Regions from separate parts of the uncultured Pseudomonas sp. genome, predicted to be linked through region 1. Evidence: predicted binding sites of a transcription regulator. Region 1 holds the regulator's gene; each other region holds the start of a gene.
The links. The regulator sigma-54, encoded in region 1, starts transcription at its own class of promoters, with help from an activator protein. The targets are predictions, from matches to a motif close to ANTGGCATNNANNTTGCTNT.
Positions count from the first base shown of each region.

Region 2: Q0V31_RS17220 (CmpA/NrtA family ABC transporter substrate-binding protein) is a predicted target of sigma-54. The motif match lies at 1,836-1,855, and genes of this name have one in related genera.
Region 3: Q0V31_RS16880 (ammonium transporter) is a predicted target of sigma-54. The motif match lies at 1,732-1,751, and genes of this name have one in related genera.
Region 4: Q0V31_RS00415 (circularly permuted type 2 ATP-grasp protein) is a predicted target of sigma-54. The motif match lies at 1,511-1,530, and genes of this name have one in related genera.

Region 1 is NZ_OX044366.1:471,831-474,842, forward strand. It holds gene lptC (LPS export ABC transporter periplasmic protein LptC) at 1-36, shown strand, start outside; gene lptA (lipopolysaccharide transport periplasmic protein LptA) at 23-565, shown strand; gene lptB (LPS export ABC transporter ATP-binding protein) at 568-1,293, shown strand; gene Q0V31_RS02305 (RNA polymerase factor sigma-54) at 1,432-2,946, shown strand.
Region 2 is NZ_OX044366.1:3,689,738-3,692,749, forward strand. It holds gene betT (choline BCCT transporter BetT) at 1-339, shown strand, start outside; gene Q0V31_RS17210 (hypothetical protein) at 650-1,042, opposite strand; gene Q0V31_RS17215 (transcriptional regulator) at 1,252-1,569, shown strand; gene Q0V31_RS17220 (CmpA/NrtA family ABC transporter substrate-binding protein) at 2,000-3,012, shown strand, end outside.
Region 3 is NZ_OX044366.1:3,611,219-3,614,230, reverse strand. It holds gene Q0V31_RS16885 (hypothetical protein) at 12-185, opposite strand; gene Q0V31_RS16880 (ammonium transporter) at 243-1,616, opposite strand; gene Q0V31_RS16875 (methyl-accepting chemotaxis protein) at 1,884-2,870, opposite strand; gene Q0V31_RS16870 (aminomethyltransferase family protein) at 2,966-3,012, opposite strand, start outside.
Region 4 is NZ_OX044366.1:82,660-85,671, reverse strand. It holds gene Q0V31_RS00420 (alpha-E domain-containing protein) at 1-49, opposite strand, end outside; gene Q0V31_RS00415 (circularly permuted type 2 ATP-grasp protein) at 66-1,475, opposite strand; gene Q0V31_RS00410 (sigma-54-dependent transcriptional regulator) at 1,921-3,012, opposite strand, start outside.

The DNA.
Region 1 (3,012 bases):
CTGTCCAACGTAAGAGGTCTGCATGAGGCTCGTTAACACCCTCCCCCTACTACTCAGCCTCAGCGCCGCACTCGGAAGTGCCAGTGCCTGGGCTCTGCCATCCGACCGCGAACAGCCAATCCGTATTCAGGCCGACAGCGCAGAGCTAGATGACAAACAAGGCGTTGCGGTTTATCGCGGCGACGTAGTCATCACCCAGGGCAGCATGAAGGTCACCGGCGATACCGTGACCATCACTCAGAACGCCCAGGGCGATGTCGAGGTGTTCACTTCCGTCGGCAAACCGGCCTACTACGAACAACTGCCGTCAGCCGACAAGCAGATCGTCAAGGCCTACGGCCTGACCATCCAGTACTTCATGGCCAACGAGCGCGTGGTGCTGATCGATCAGGCCAAGGTAATCCAGGAAGGCAACACCTTCGAAGGCGAGAAAATCGTCTATGACACCCAGCGCCAGATCGTTAACGCCGGCCGCGCCACAGGCACCAATGTCACTGCGCCACGCCCGCGTATCGACATGGTGATCCAGCCGAAGAACAAACCAGCCGAACAGCAGGCGCAGTAATAATGGCCACATTGAAAGCCCAACACTTGGCCAAAAGTTACAAAGGCCGCCAGGTCGTGCGCGACGTCAGCCTGAGCATCGACAGTGGACAGATCGTTGGTCTACTGGGCCCCAACGGAGCCGGTAAAACCACCTGTTTCTACATGATCGTCGGCCTGGTACAAGCCGACCAAGGCCGCGTGATGATTGATGACCTCGACGTCAGTCATCAGCCGATGCATGGCCGTGCGCGCGCCGGCATTGGCTATCTGCCGCAGGAAGCCTCGATTTTCCGTAAGCTCAGCGTGGCCAACAACATCATGGCCATCCTGGAAACCCGCAAGGACCTCGACGGCGCCGCTCGCCGCAAGGAACTTGAAGGCTTGCTGCAGGAGTTCCACATCAGCCATATCCGCGACAACCTCGGCATGAGCCTGTCCGGTGGTGAACGCCGCCGCGTGGAAATTGCTCGCGCCCTGGCGACCAACCCCAAATTCATTCTGCTCGACGAGCCGTTCGCCGGCGTCGACCCGATTTCAGTCGGTGATATCAAGCAGATCATCCACCACCTCAAGGCCAAAGGCATCGGTGTACTGATCACCGACCATAACGTCCGCGAAACCCTGGATATTTGCGAAATCGCTTATATCGTCAGCGATGGCCAGCTGATTGCGGAAGGTGATGCCGAGACGATTCTGGCCAACCAGACCGTGAAAGAAGTGTATCTGGGGCATGAGTTCAGGCTGTAACCACGGCTTTTCTCAAGCCTACTGCAGCCAAGGCTAGGCAAAACCTTTAGAGTCAGGCATATAATTTGCTTCCTGGTGGCGTTTTTCAAAAACGCCCTGTAGTGGATTGCGCACAGACGCCGGTAAATAAGGTCTGCAATGAAACCATCGCTAGTCCTGAGAATGGGCCAGCAGCTGACGATGACACCGCAGCTGCAACAGGCCATCCGCCTACTCCAACTGTCGACCCTGGATCTACAACAAGAGATCCAGGAAGCCTTGGAGTCCAACCCGATGCTCGAACGCCAAGAAGAAGGCGATGATTTCGACAACTCGGACCCCATGGCCGATGGCGCAGAAAGCGCGACGCCCAACGAGCAGCCCGAGACGCCCTATCAAGAAACCACTTACCAGGAAGCCACACAAACCGTGGACAACCTGGAAGAGGGTGATTGGGGGGACCGCATCCCGAACGAACTACCGGTCGACACCGCCTGGGAAGACATCTACCAGACCAGTGCCAGTAGCCTACCCAGCAGCACCAACGATGACGACGAGTGGGACTTCACCACCCGCACATCCAGTGGCGAGAGCCTACAGAGCCACCTGCTCTGGCAACTCAATCTGGCCCCAATGTCAGACAAGGATCGCCTGATCGGCATAACCTTGATCGACTGCATCAACGAACAGGGTTATTTGGAAGAGACTCTGGAAGAAGTGGTTGAGGCCTTTGACCCAGAACTGGACATCGAGCTCGACGAAGTCGAAGCCGTGCTGCACCGTATTCAGCAGTTCGAGCCCACCGGCATTGCCGCACGCAACCTCGGTGAATGCCTGCTCCTGCAACTGCGCCAGCTGCCCGCAAACACACCGTGGATGAGCGAAGCCCAGCGCCTCACCGGCGACTACCTCGACCTCCTCGGCAGCCGCGACTACAGCCAACTGATGCGCCGCATGAAGCTCAAGGAAGATGAGCTGCGCCAGGTTATCGACCTGATTCAGAGCCTCAACCCGCGCCCCGGCTCGCAGATTGAATCCAGCGAGCCGGAATACGTGGTGCCCGACGTGATCGTGCGCAAACACAATGAACGCTGGCTGGTGGAGCTCAACCAGGAGGCCATGCCGCGCCTGCGGGTCAATGCGCAATACGCCGGTTTTGTGAAGCGTGCCGACTCCAGCGCCGACAACACCTTTATGCGCAACCAGCTGCAAGAGGCGCGCTGGTTTATCAAAAGCCTGCAAAGCCGCAACGAAACCCTGATGAAGGTCGCCACGCAGATCGTCGAACACCAGCGCGGCTTCCTCGACTATGGCGATGAGGCCATGAAGCCGCTGGTTCTGCATGACATCGCCGAAGCCGTCGGCATGCACGAATCAACCATTTCGCGGGTCACCACGCAAAAGTTCATGCACACCCCGCGCGGTATTTACGAACTGAAATACTTCTTCTCCAGCCACGTCAGCACCTCTGAAGGCGGTGAATGTTCGTCCACCGCGATCCGCGCCATCATCAAAAAACTGGTCGCAGCGGAAAATGCGAAAAAGCCGTTGAGTGACAGCAAGATCGCTGGTCTACTGGAGGCACAAGGTATTCAAGTCGCTCGCCGCACGGTCGCCAAATACCGTGAGTCCCTCGGCATTGCGCCCTCCAGCGAGCGCAAACGATTGATTTAAGCGGCAGAACAAGGAAGACAGATCGCACCGCGCAGAACACGTCAGGCTCGGTCTTATCGCTCAACA
Region 2 (3,012 bases), 3.2 Mb from region 1:
GCCGAATTCCGCAACCAAGACTACACGGTAGAACGGAGCAACCTGACCAATGCAACCGGCATTGAAGGGCCATTATTGCGAGTGTCGATGGGCGAACTACCGGCCTTTCACTACCAAATTTCGATGGTCGAAGCGCCGGTGCCGACGTTCAGCGGCAAGATGTCACTGGAGACTGACGTTTACTATCGGCTTGAGGTGTTTAGCGAGAGCGGTTCGGGCGGCTATGACCTGATGGGTCTTACCAAGCAACAATTGATAGACGATGTACTGGAACAGTATGAAGCGCATATTGCACGTCTCACACAGCCTGCGCTGCCGAAGGACAATGAAGATGCCTAGGGTCGCAAACATAAGCAAGCTTACAACCATTCGATGATTGCAATAAGCACGCAGACTATATACGCACAACCACTTTAATTGACCGATAAAGTCATACAACTCATCACGAAGCTGACGCCCTATAAAATCAGTATTCACTCTAAAAATCCGGCCTATTAAATTAGGACGGATTAAACTAATAGCATTACCGGCGATAGAGAATCGAATAGGCTTAATTTAAGTTATGCGATAGCAGTGCACGGATAAACCTAGAGGGTCTGTTCCAAGTTCGTATCGGCAACATGAGTCGCCGGTACAGCACACAAGCGCTTCAACCCGAGTAATCCAACACTGTCCACACTCGGCTAAGACCATCAGTAATCACGCAGCCGTTTTGTCCCAACTGATTGCTACTGTGCAATGACATCCGGTTAGTCATGCCATCGGCTGCATCCGAACGTTCGCTCAGCCATTGCACGCGGCCGCAGTTGGCCGTCTCGATCACGTAGCTGGCTGCGACAGCTGAGCCCTCGCTCGGTTGCTTGATTACGTCCACCACCGTGCCACGCTCTTCGACACGTATGCCGTCGAATACCAGCACGGCCCAGGCCTGGCTGTTTTCGATCACCAAGTAGGTGCCATTGGCTCGGGGTTGATCCAGTTGCGGTTGCGCACAGCCGGCCAAAAGACCCAGCAGCACAAGTGTCATCAGCATCTGTTGCATTGTTAGCGACTCCTTTGCAGTGCTTGCCGCCATTGGCTCAGCGAGCCAATGGCGCGAGTGATCGAGTAGGTACGCTTAAAGCCTTGGGCTTACTATTATCGAACACTGTTTATTTGTACAGTATTTTTCAACTACCCTTGGCCATGCCACCCAACCAACCGCACAGACCGGCAAACGAGCCTGTACAAGGTGCTAACAGGAGTATTCAGATGCGCGACGTCCTACTGATGAAAGACAGCGTAAACCGCATGCCCCTGGAAAAAATCCGGGGCATCGTCAAAGAATTACAACTAGAAGGCATCGTTACCGAGGGCAAGACGCCGTTCACACGGGTGCACTTCAATACCTGCTTTGCCGAGATTGAAGCCTTGCTACAGCGGGCGGGCTATCACCGGCAACTGGACGTGGTCGGCTACCAGGGGCTGGCCTATGCCATGTTCGACCCCGCCCGTTGGGAGGCCGTGGAGGTGCTGCGCTGGCTCAAGGCGCTTGTGGAAGAGGCGCAGGGTAAAGCGCTGGCGCGCTAGGCCGCTGCAACCAACAAACACGTCGATTACGCAGCACCAAGTCGAAGCACAAGTCGCCAGCGGTGGCTCGGTTTGCACAGCATTGGCTCGCTATTACGCTGAAAGCTGGTTTTAAGAAAAGCTTAAACGTCAGCATGGAGGCCCCGAGCGAGGATTAATTTCTCAGCTTAAACATATGATTTATATGCGTATTAATACCTTACACAGCTACACATGGCCGTATCGATACGAACAGGTTAAGCACGCATGGCATCCCTCAGCAAGGAACTGGCAAGGCCCTTGCAAATAACCTCCTAGACACTACACACGTCTTCGGATCGCCAACGGCGGTGATCGGGACGAAATTGACAAAGACGTCAAAGACACTCAGCCAAACCTGGCAGAGCTGTCTGCGACGTCTTTTTTCGTTTCTGGGACTTGAGGAAGCACTATGCGCCACTCCACCACTCGCCGCTCGCTACTGAAAAAAACCCTGTCTGGACTTGGCTGTGCCGCAATCATGCTGCTGTCGCCGTTAAGTCTGCAGATCGCCCTGGCCGCAGAGCCGGAAAAGGATGAACTTAAGTTCGGCTTTATCAAGCTGACTGATATGGCGCCGTTAGCCATCGCTTATGAGAAAGGCTTTTTCGAGGATGAAGGGCTCTACGTGACCCTCGAAGCCCAAGCCAACTGGAAGGTGCTGCTGGACCGGGTGATTGATGGCGAACTGGACGGGGCGCACATGCTTTCCGGCCAGCCGATTGGCGCCACCATCGGCTTCGGCACTAAAGCCGACGTGGTCACCGCCTTCACCATGGACCTCAACGGCAATGCCATCACCGTCTCCAATGCAGTCTGGGATCAAATGAAGCCGCATGTGCCCATGGCCGATGGCAAGCCCGTACACCCGATCAAGGCCGATGCCCTTAAGCCGGTGATCGAGTCATTCAATGCCAACGGTAAAAGCTTCAACCTCGGCATGGTATTTCCGGTCTCCACGCACAACTACGAGCTGCGCTATTGGCTCGCCGCTGGCGGCATCCACCCGGGTTATTACGCGCCACATAAAGGCGATAGCAGCGGCCAGATCGACGCCAAGGCGCTGCTTTCGGTGACCCCGCCACCGCAGATGCCAGCCACCCTGGAAGCAGGCACCATCCACGGTTACAGCGTCGGCGAACCGTGGAACCAAGCGGCCGTATTCAAAGGCATTGGCGTGCCGGTAGTTGCCGACTATTCCATCCGCAAAAATATGTCGGAGAAGGTTTTTGGCGTTTCGAAAAGCTGGGCCGCCGCCAACCCGGAAACCCATAAGCGTGTGGTCAAGGCGCTGATTCGCGCTGGGCACTGGCTGGATGCCGACAACAACGCCAATCGCGCAGAAGCGGTGCAGATCCTTTCCCGCCCCGAGTACGTGGGCGCCGATGCAAAGGTGATCGCCAACTCCATGACCGGCACCTTCGA
Region 3 (3,012 bases), 3.1 Mb from region 1:
GACGGCTGAACTTACTTCTTGATCATCGGGCTTTTATAGCTGACCTGCTCGTGACGCACGGTGGCGTAAATGGCGAAGATCGTTAGGGCAACGGCTACGACGAGGATAAAGCCCAAAACCATGGGCTTGTCGGCGAAAGTGAAGACAGTGCTGGCACCTTCCCAGCTGTTTATTGGACTGCTCATGGCATTTCTCCTAGATGGCGTCACCCGGTCGTAAATACCGAGTGACGGGGTTCAAACTCACGCAGGTTTGGTTTCACCAATGATCGTATTAGGGCGCACTTCGCTCTCCGACACCGTGGTGATGCTGGCACCCGTGATGGCCCATTCTGGGTAGGCTTGAGCCGGTACTTCTACCAGGTCCAGACCACGTTCTTCAGCATGCGCAGGTACGCGTAGAACGCCCATTTTCTTCATCAGCAGCGAGATGAAATAGCCAGGGATGAAGCCCAGTGCAGCCAGTACGATTGCGCCGCCGGTTTGGCCGAGGAAGTTGACGGCGGGGGAGCCTTCGATCACGTTCGGGTAGCCCGCGATAAAAATACCGCTGAGCACCAGGCCGGCAAAGCCACCGAAGCCATGGACGGCGAATGCGCCAACGGCATCATCGATACCACGCTTGCCCAAGAACTTGTGCACCAGCGGTGCGGCAGCGGCAACACCCATACCAATAACAAAGGCTAACGGTGGGTAGTAAACGTCCAAACCTGGGGCCACAGAAACAATGCCGATCAGTCCACCGGACATCATCCAGAAAGGCTCGCGAGTGGTCAGGTAAGCACCGATCAAACCGCCGGAAAAACCCATCAAGGTGTTGAAGGCAAATGCCGAGAGGGTGGCTGGCTGACCATAGATGTTGGTCCACTGACCGCCGCCGTTATAGATGATGCAACCACCGAGGAAACCGAAGAAACCGACGATAACCAGCATCAGGCCAATCACGCTCATCGGCATGCTGTGACCAACGATGTTATTCGAGCTGCCATCGGCATTGAAGCGCCCAATACGAGCACCTACGTTCATCACCACGCCCAGGGTGAAGAAACCCGCGATGGTGTGCACGCAGCCGGCAGCACCGACGTCATGGAAGCCCCACTCGGTGGTCAGCCAGCCGGCTGGATGCCAACTCCACGCGGCCCCCAGGATCCAGACGCCCGAACCCAGAATGATGGCCAGCACGATAAAGGCACTCATGCGGGTTCGCTCGATAAGCGCACCGGACATGATCGATGCCGTGGTGGCGGCGAACAGGACAAAAGCGGCCCAGAAAATACCGGTGGCGTTGTCAGTGATGTTCGGCCCCATGCTACTGGCCCACGGCAAGCTGGCGGCGGCACCGTCCAGGTCAGGGATCAGTCCACCGGAAAAGCCGTTGTAGATCCACCAGCCGAAGAAAAAGAACGTCGGCACAATGAAGGCGAACGCCAGAATGTTTTTGACGCCCGCGGTCAGGGCGTTTTTCAGGCGTGAGGCGCCAATTTCGTAGGACAGGAATCCAGCGTGGATCACCATCATCAAGGCGATACACCACCAATAAAAAATTTCCATATTGATGGTGTTAGACATCTGAATGAGCTGTTGTAGCTCTTCCAGTGTGGGGGTGGCCTGTTCCATTGTTGAGTCCTCGATGCAGTTTTCAGAAGTGGATTTGTATTCGGCAGGTCGAGTGTTGAGTAGGTGCGAGTGGGCCTTTAATTTATCTTGGGTTAAGAAAAGTTCCCTTTGAGAAAGTGCAAGGCCTGTGCCATTTCTCTATTTGTCCGCAAAAAGCGCAACTCTGCGGGTTAGCGCTACTGGTTGGCGGCGAAAAAGCCCCATTACTGTTCGTTTCCCGTGGGGCGCGCCTGCTCTTGGGTCATCGGGCGGCTCAGCACCCAGCGTTTAGTTGCGTTGCTGCAACATGGTTTGAATCTGTTGCACCGAATCCTGGGTGCGCTTGGCCAGCGTGCGCACCTCATCGGCGACTACAGCGAAGCCGCGACCCTGTTCGCCAGCGCGAGCGGCTTCGATGGCGGCGTTGAGTGCGAGCAAGTTGGTTTGATCCGCAATACCCTTAATGACGCCTGCTACTTGGGCGATCTGGGTGTAGGTGCTTTTGATGTTGCTCTGTTCGCGCTTGCGAAAATCTTCAGCGGCTTTTTCATCGGTGATTTCGCGTACCGCTCCGATCACACGTTGCAGTACGCCTTGGCTGTTGCGTAAGCAGCGACCTCGCTCGCGGAACCAAAGCTCGCCGCGCTGCTTGTGTTGCATGCGGTATTCAACGACGTAAGCGGGTTGACCTTTGGGGTCAGCAATGAAGTCACCGAAGACCTGCATAACTTTCTTCAGGTCGTCGGGGTTGACCACCGCAAAGAAGCTGTCCCAGCCATCGGTAAACTCGGTGCGGTTGTATCCGATCAGGTTGCGGAACTGTTCGGACCAGCAAATCAGGTTGTCGGGATGATCGGCATCACCCTTAACGACGGTTAGATCCCAGCAGCCTTCGGTGAGGGTTTGCTTGGTCAGTTGCCACGCCTGTTCGTCCTGCTGCCATTGCACCTGTTGCGCCTCAGCGTGTGCCAGTTGTGTATGGTTTTGCTGAAGTTGCTGTTGGAGCTGTTCGTTATGCCGATTGGCATCGTCGAGTTGCTGCTGTAAGTGCTGATATTGCTCAGCGGAGCACGGTGGCGGCGCAAGAGGCTCGGCTTGGTGCTGCGCATGGTGTGTATGCCAGCGATGGCTGAGCCGTTCGATGGCCGCGAGTAAATGGGGGTAGCGTTGCAGCGCTGAAGGCTGTTGACCCTGATGGGTGTGCTGATCGGGTAACTGGGTCAGCACGTTGGCGAGGTCGCTAGCCAGCTGCCGGGCGTTATTGTTGAACCACATGGATTAATGCTCCTCTTAGGGAAACTGCGCTGCTGGCAGCTGGTGCCAAAGCATGACGACCAGAGCGCTAGCAATTTCCCCGCCGTTCCTTGTGGTTAACTCCGGACCCTTGATTTATCCGGGTCGTAGGCGACCGTTCCAC
Region 4 (3,012 bases), 390 kb from region 1:
CCAAATAGCGGGACATCCAGTACAGTGAAGCGGCTGTGCGACTTAACATGCCATGCACTCCCTTATTATTCTTCAACTACCCAAGTGTCTTTAGTACCGCCACCTTGGGACGAGTTGACCACTAGCGAACCCTCGCGCAGTGCCACTCTGGTCAGGCCGCCAGGAACCAGGCGGGTTTCACGTCCCGACATTACAAACGGACGCAAGTCGATATGCCGTGGCGCGATGCCTTGTTCGACAAAGGTTGGGCACGTAGAGAGCGATAGGGTCGGCTGGGCGATATAGGCCGCGGGGTTGGCGATCAAGCGCGCGCGAAAGTCTTCGATCTCCGCTTTACTCGCTGCCGGGCCTACTAACATGCCGTAGCCACCCGAACCTTGGGTTTCTTTGACGACCAGCTCCGGCAAATTCGCCAGCACATGGGACAAGTCGGCGGTTTTTCGGCATTGCCAGGTCGGCACGTTGGCCAAAATTGGCTCTTCCGACAGATAGAAACGAATCATCTCCGGAACGTAGGGGTAGATCGATTTGTCATCAGCAACGCCGGTACCAAGGGCATTAGCCAGGGATACGTTGCCGCAACGATAAGCAGACAAAAGCCCGGGTACACCGAGCATTGACTGCGGATTGAACGCCAGTGGGTCCATGAACGCATCGTCCAGCCGCCGGTAGATCACATCGACCTGCTTTGGCCCTGCGGTGGTGCGCATAAACACCTTGTCGTCACGTACAAACAGGTCCGCACCTTCGACCAGTTCGACCCCCATTTCCCTGGCGAGAAATGCATGTTCAAAGTAGGCGCTGTTGAAGTGCCCTGGCGTCAACACCACAACATAAGGATCATCAACCGGGCTTGAGCTTTTCAAGGTTGAGAGCAGCATGCTGGGGTAGTGATCAATCGGCGCTATACGTTGCGAGGCGAACAGCTCCGGGAATAAGCGCATCATCATCTTGCGGTCTTCCAGCATGTAGCTGACGCCGCTCGGTGTACGCAAATTATCTTCCAGTACGTAGTAGGTGCCATCGCCGTCGCGCACCAAGTCTACGCCGGCAATGTGCGCGTAGAGGTTGCGGTGCAGGTCCAGGCCCTGCATCGCCATCTGATAGCCTTCGTTGGCCAGGATCTGCTCGGGGGGGATGATGCCGGCTTTGATAATGCGTTGATCGTGATACAGATCGGTGAGGAACATGTTCAGCGCTTGCACGCGCTGAATACAGCCGCTCTCAATGATCTTCCATTCGCTGCGTGGAATGCTGCGTGGAATGGTGTCAAAGGGGATCAGGCGTTCAGTGCCCTGATCATCGCCATAAAGCGTGAAGGTTATACCTGCGCGGTGAAACAAGAGATCTGCTTCACGGCGGCGCTGTGCCAAAAGCTCTGGTGGCGTATTCGCCAGCCAGCGAGAGAAGCTTTCGTAATGGGCGCGTGGGTCACCCTTGTTGTCGTACATCTCATCATAAAAACTTTTGGGCATTTTTCACTCCTTCCTAAGGCGCACCCTTGCTTTACCTAGCAAACGCCATGCCATGAGCATGATCCTTAATTTTCAATCAAATAAACTTACCCTGACTCGTCAATCTCATCACTTGGCATTCAGCCTTGCCTGAGCTGGGCTCAATAGGCGTTGCAGTAATAGATGCAGGCACAACAATCCAAGGTTCTGCCAGCCCTAGGCGGATCAATGCACCATTAGCCTTCGATGTTTATAACCTCGGTTTCTCACGCGTAGCTGCCTTGGAATACGCACTGCGTCCCCATTCAATATATACAGGTATGTTGACCAGGCTCGGATTTCTTCCGCGACTGTGACCAATGAGTCCGTCGCGGTAGGTGGGTAATTATCTGTGGCGAATGCTGGCTGGAGCATTGCTCGCGCTATGGTCTCGGGCGTTGGCGCACGCAATTAGCGCGCCCATCCGTTAACCGTTGCCGGGTATGCCGTATTTGCGCAGGCGCATGGCGATGGCGCTGTGCGAGGTGTGCAGGCGCGTGGCCAGCTGCCGGGTCGAGGGGTGGCTGGGGTAGAGTTTGGCCAGCAAGGCTTTCTCGAACTCAGCCACGGCGGCTTCCAGGCTGTGTATGTCGCCTTCGTTTTGTTGCGCGGCGACTGCGGTGCTGGCGATATCCAGGTCATCGATCTGCACCAGATTGCTTTCGCAAATGGCCGCCGCGCGGAAAATCACGTTCTGCAACTGGCGCACATTGCCCGGCCAGCGGTTACTCAGCAGGGCCGGGTAGGTGTCCGGCGTCAGCCGGCAGGGCAGGCGTTGGATCTGCGCGCAGGCCTGCTGCATAAAATGCCGCGCCAGCAGCAGAATATCCTGGCCGCGCTCGCGCAGCGGCGGCACTTCCAGGTTGAGTACATTGAGGCGGTAGAACAGGTCTTCGCGGAACGCGCCTTCGTTGACCATCTGCTCCAGGTCGCGGTGGGTGGCACTGAGAATGCGCACATTGACCTTTACCTCGCGCTCGCCGCCGACCCGGCGGAAGGTGCCGTCGCTGAGAAAGCGCAGCAGCTTGGCTTGCAGGTAAGGCGACATTTCGCCGATTTCGTCGAGGAATACCGTGCCCTGGTTGGCCAGCTCCAACAGCCCCGGCTTGCCGCCGCGCTGGGCACCGGTGAAGGCGCCGGGGGCGTAGCCGAATAGCTCGCTTTCGGCGAGGTTCTCCGGCAATGCCGCACAGTTCAACGCCAGAAACGGCGCAGTACGTCGCGTGCTCATGGCGTGACAGCCGCGTGCCACCAGTTCCTTGCCGGTGCCGGTTTCGCCTTGGATCAGCAGCGGCGCATCCAGAGTCGCAACGCGCTGAGCGCGGGTTTTCAGGCTGCGGATCGGCGCAGAATCACCGAGCAGCGAATCAAATCCTTCGGCGTGGTCATGGTGCAGCGCCGCCAGGCGTTCGCCGATGCGGCTCGGCGCATACAGGCTGAGCAGGCCGCCGGCCAGGTGCCGCGCACCGCCGTCGACACTTTCGCTAATCGGTTGTGCATCCAGCAGCAGGGCCTGACC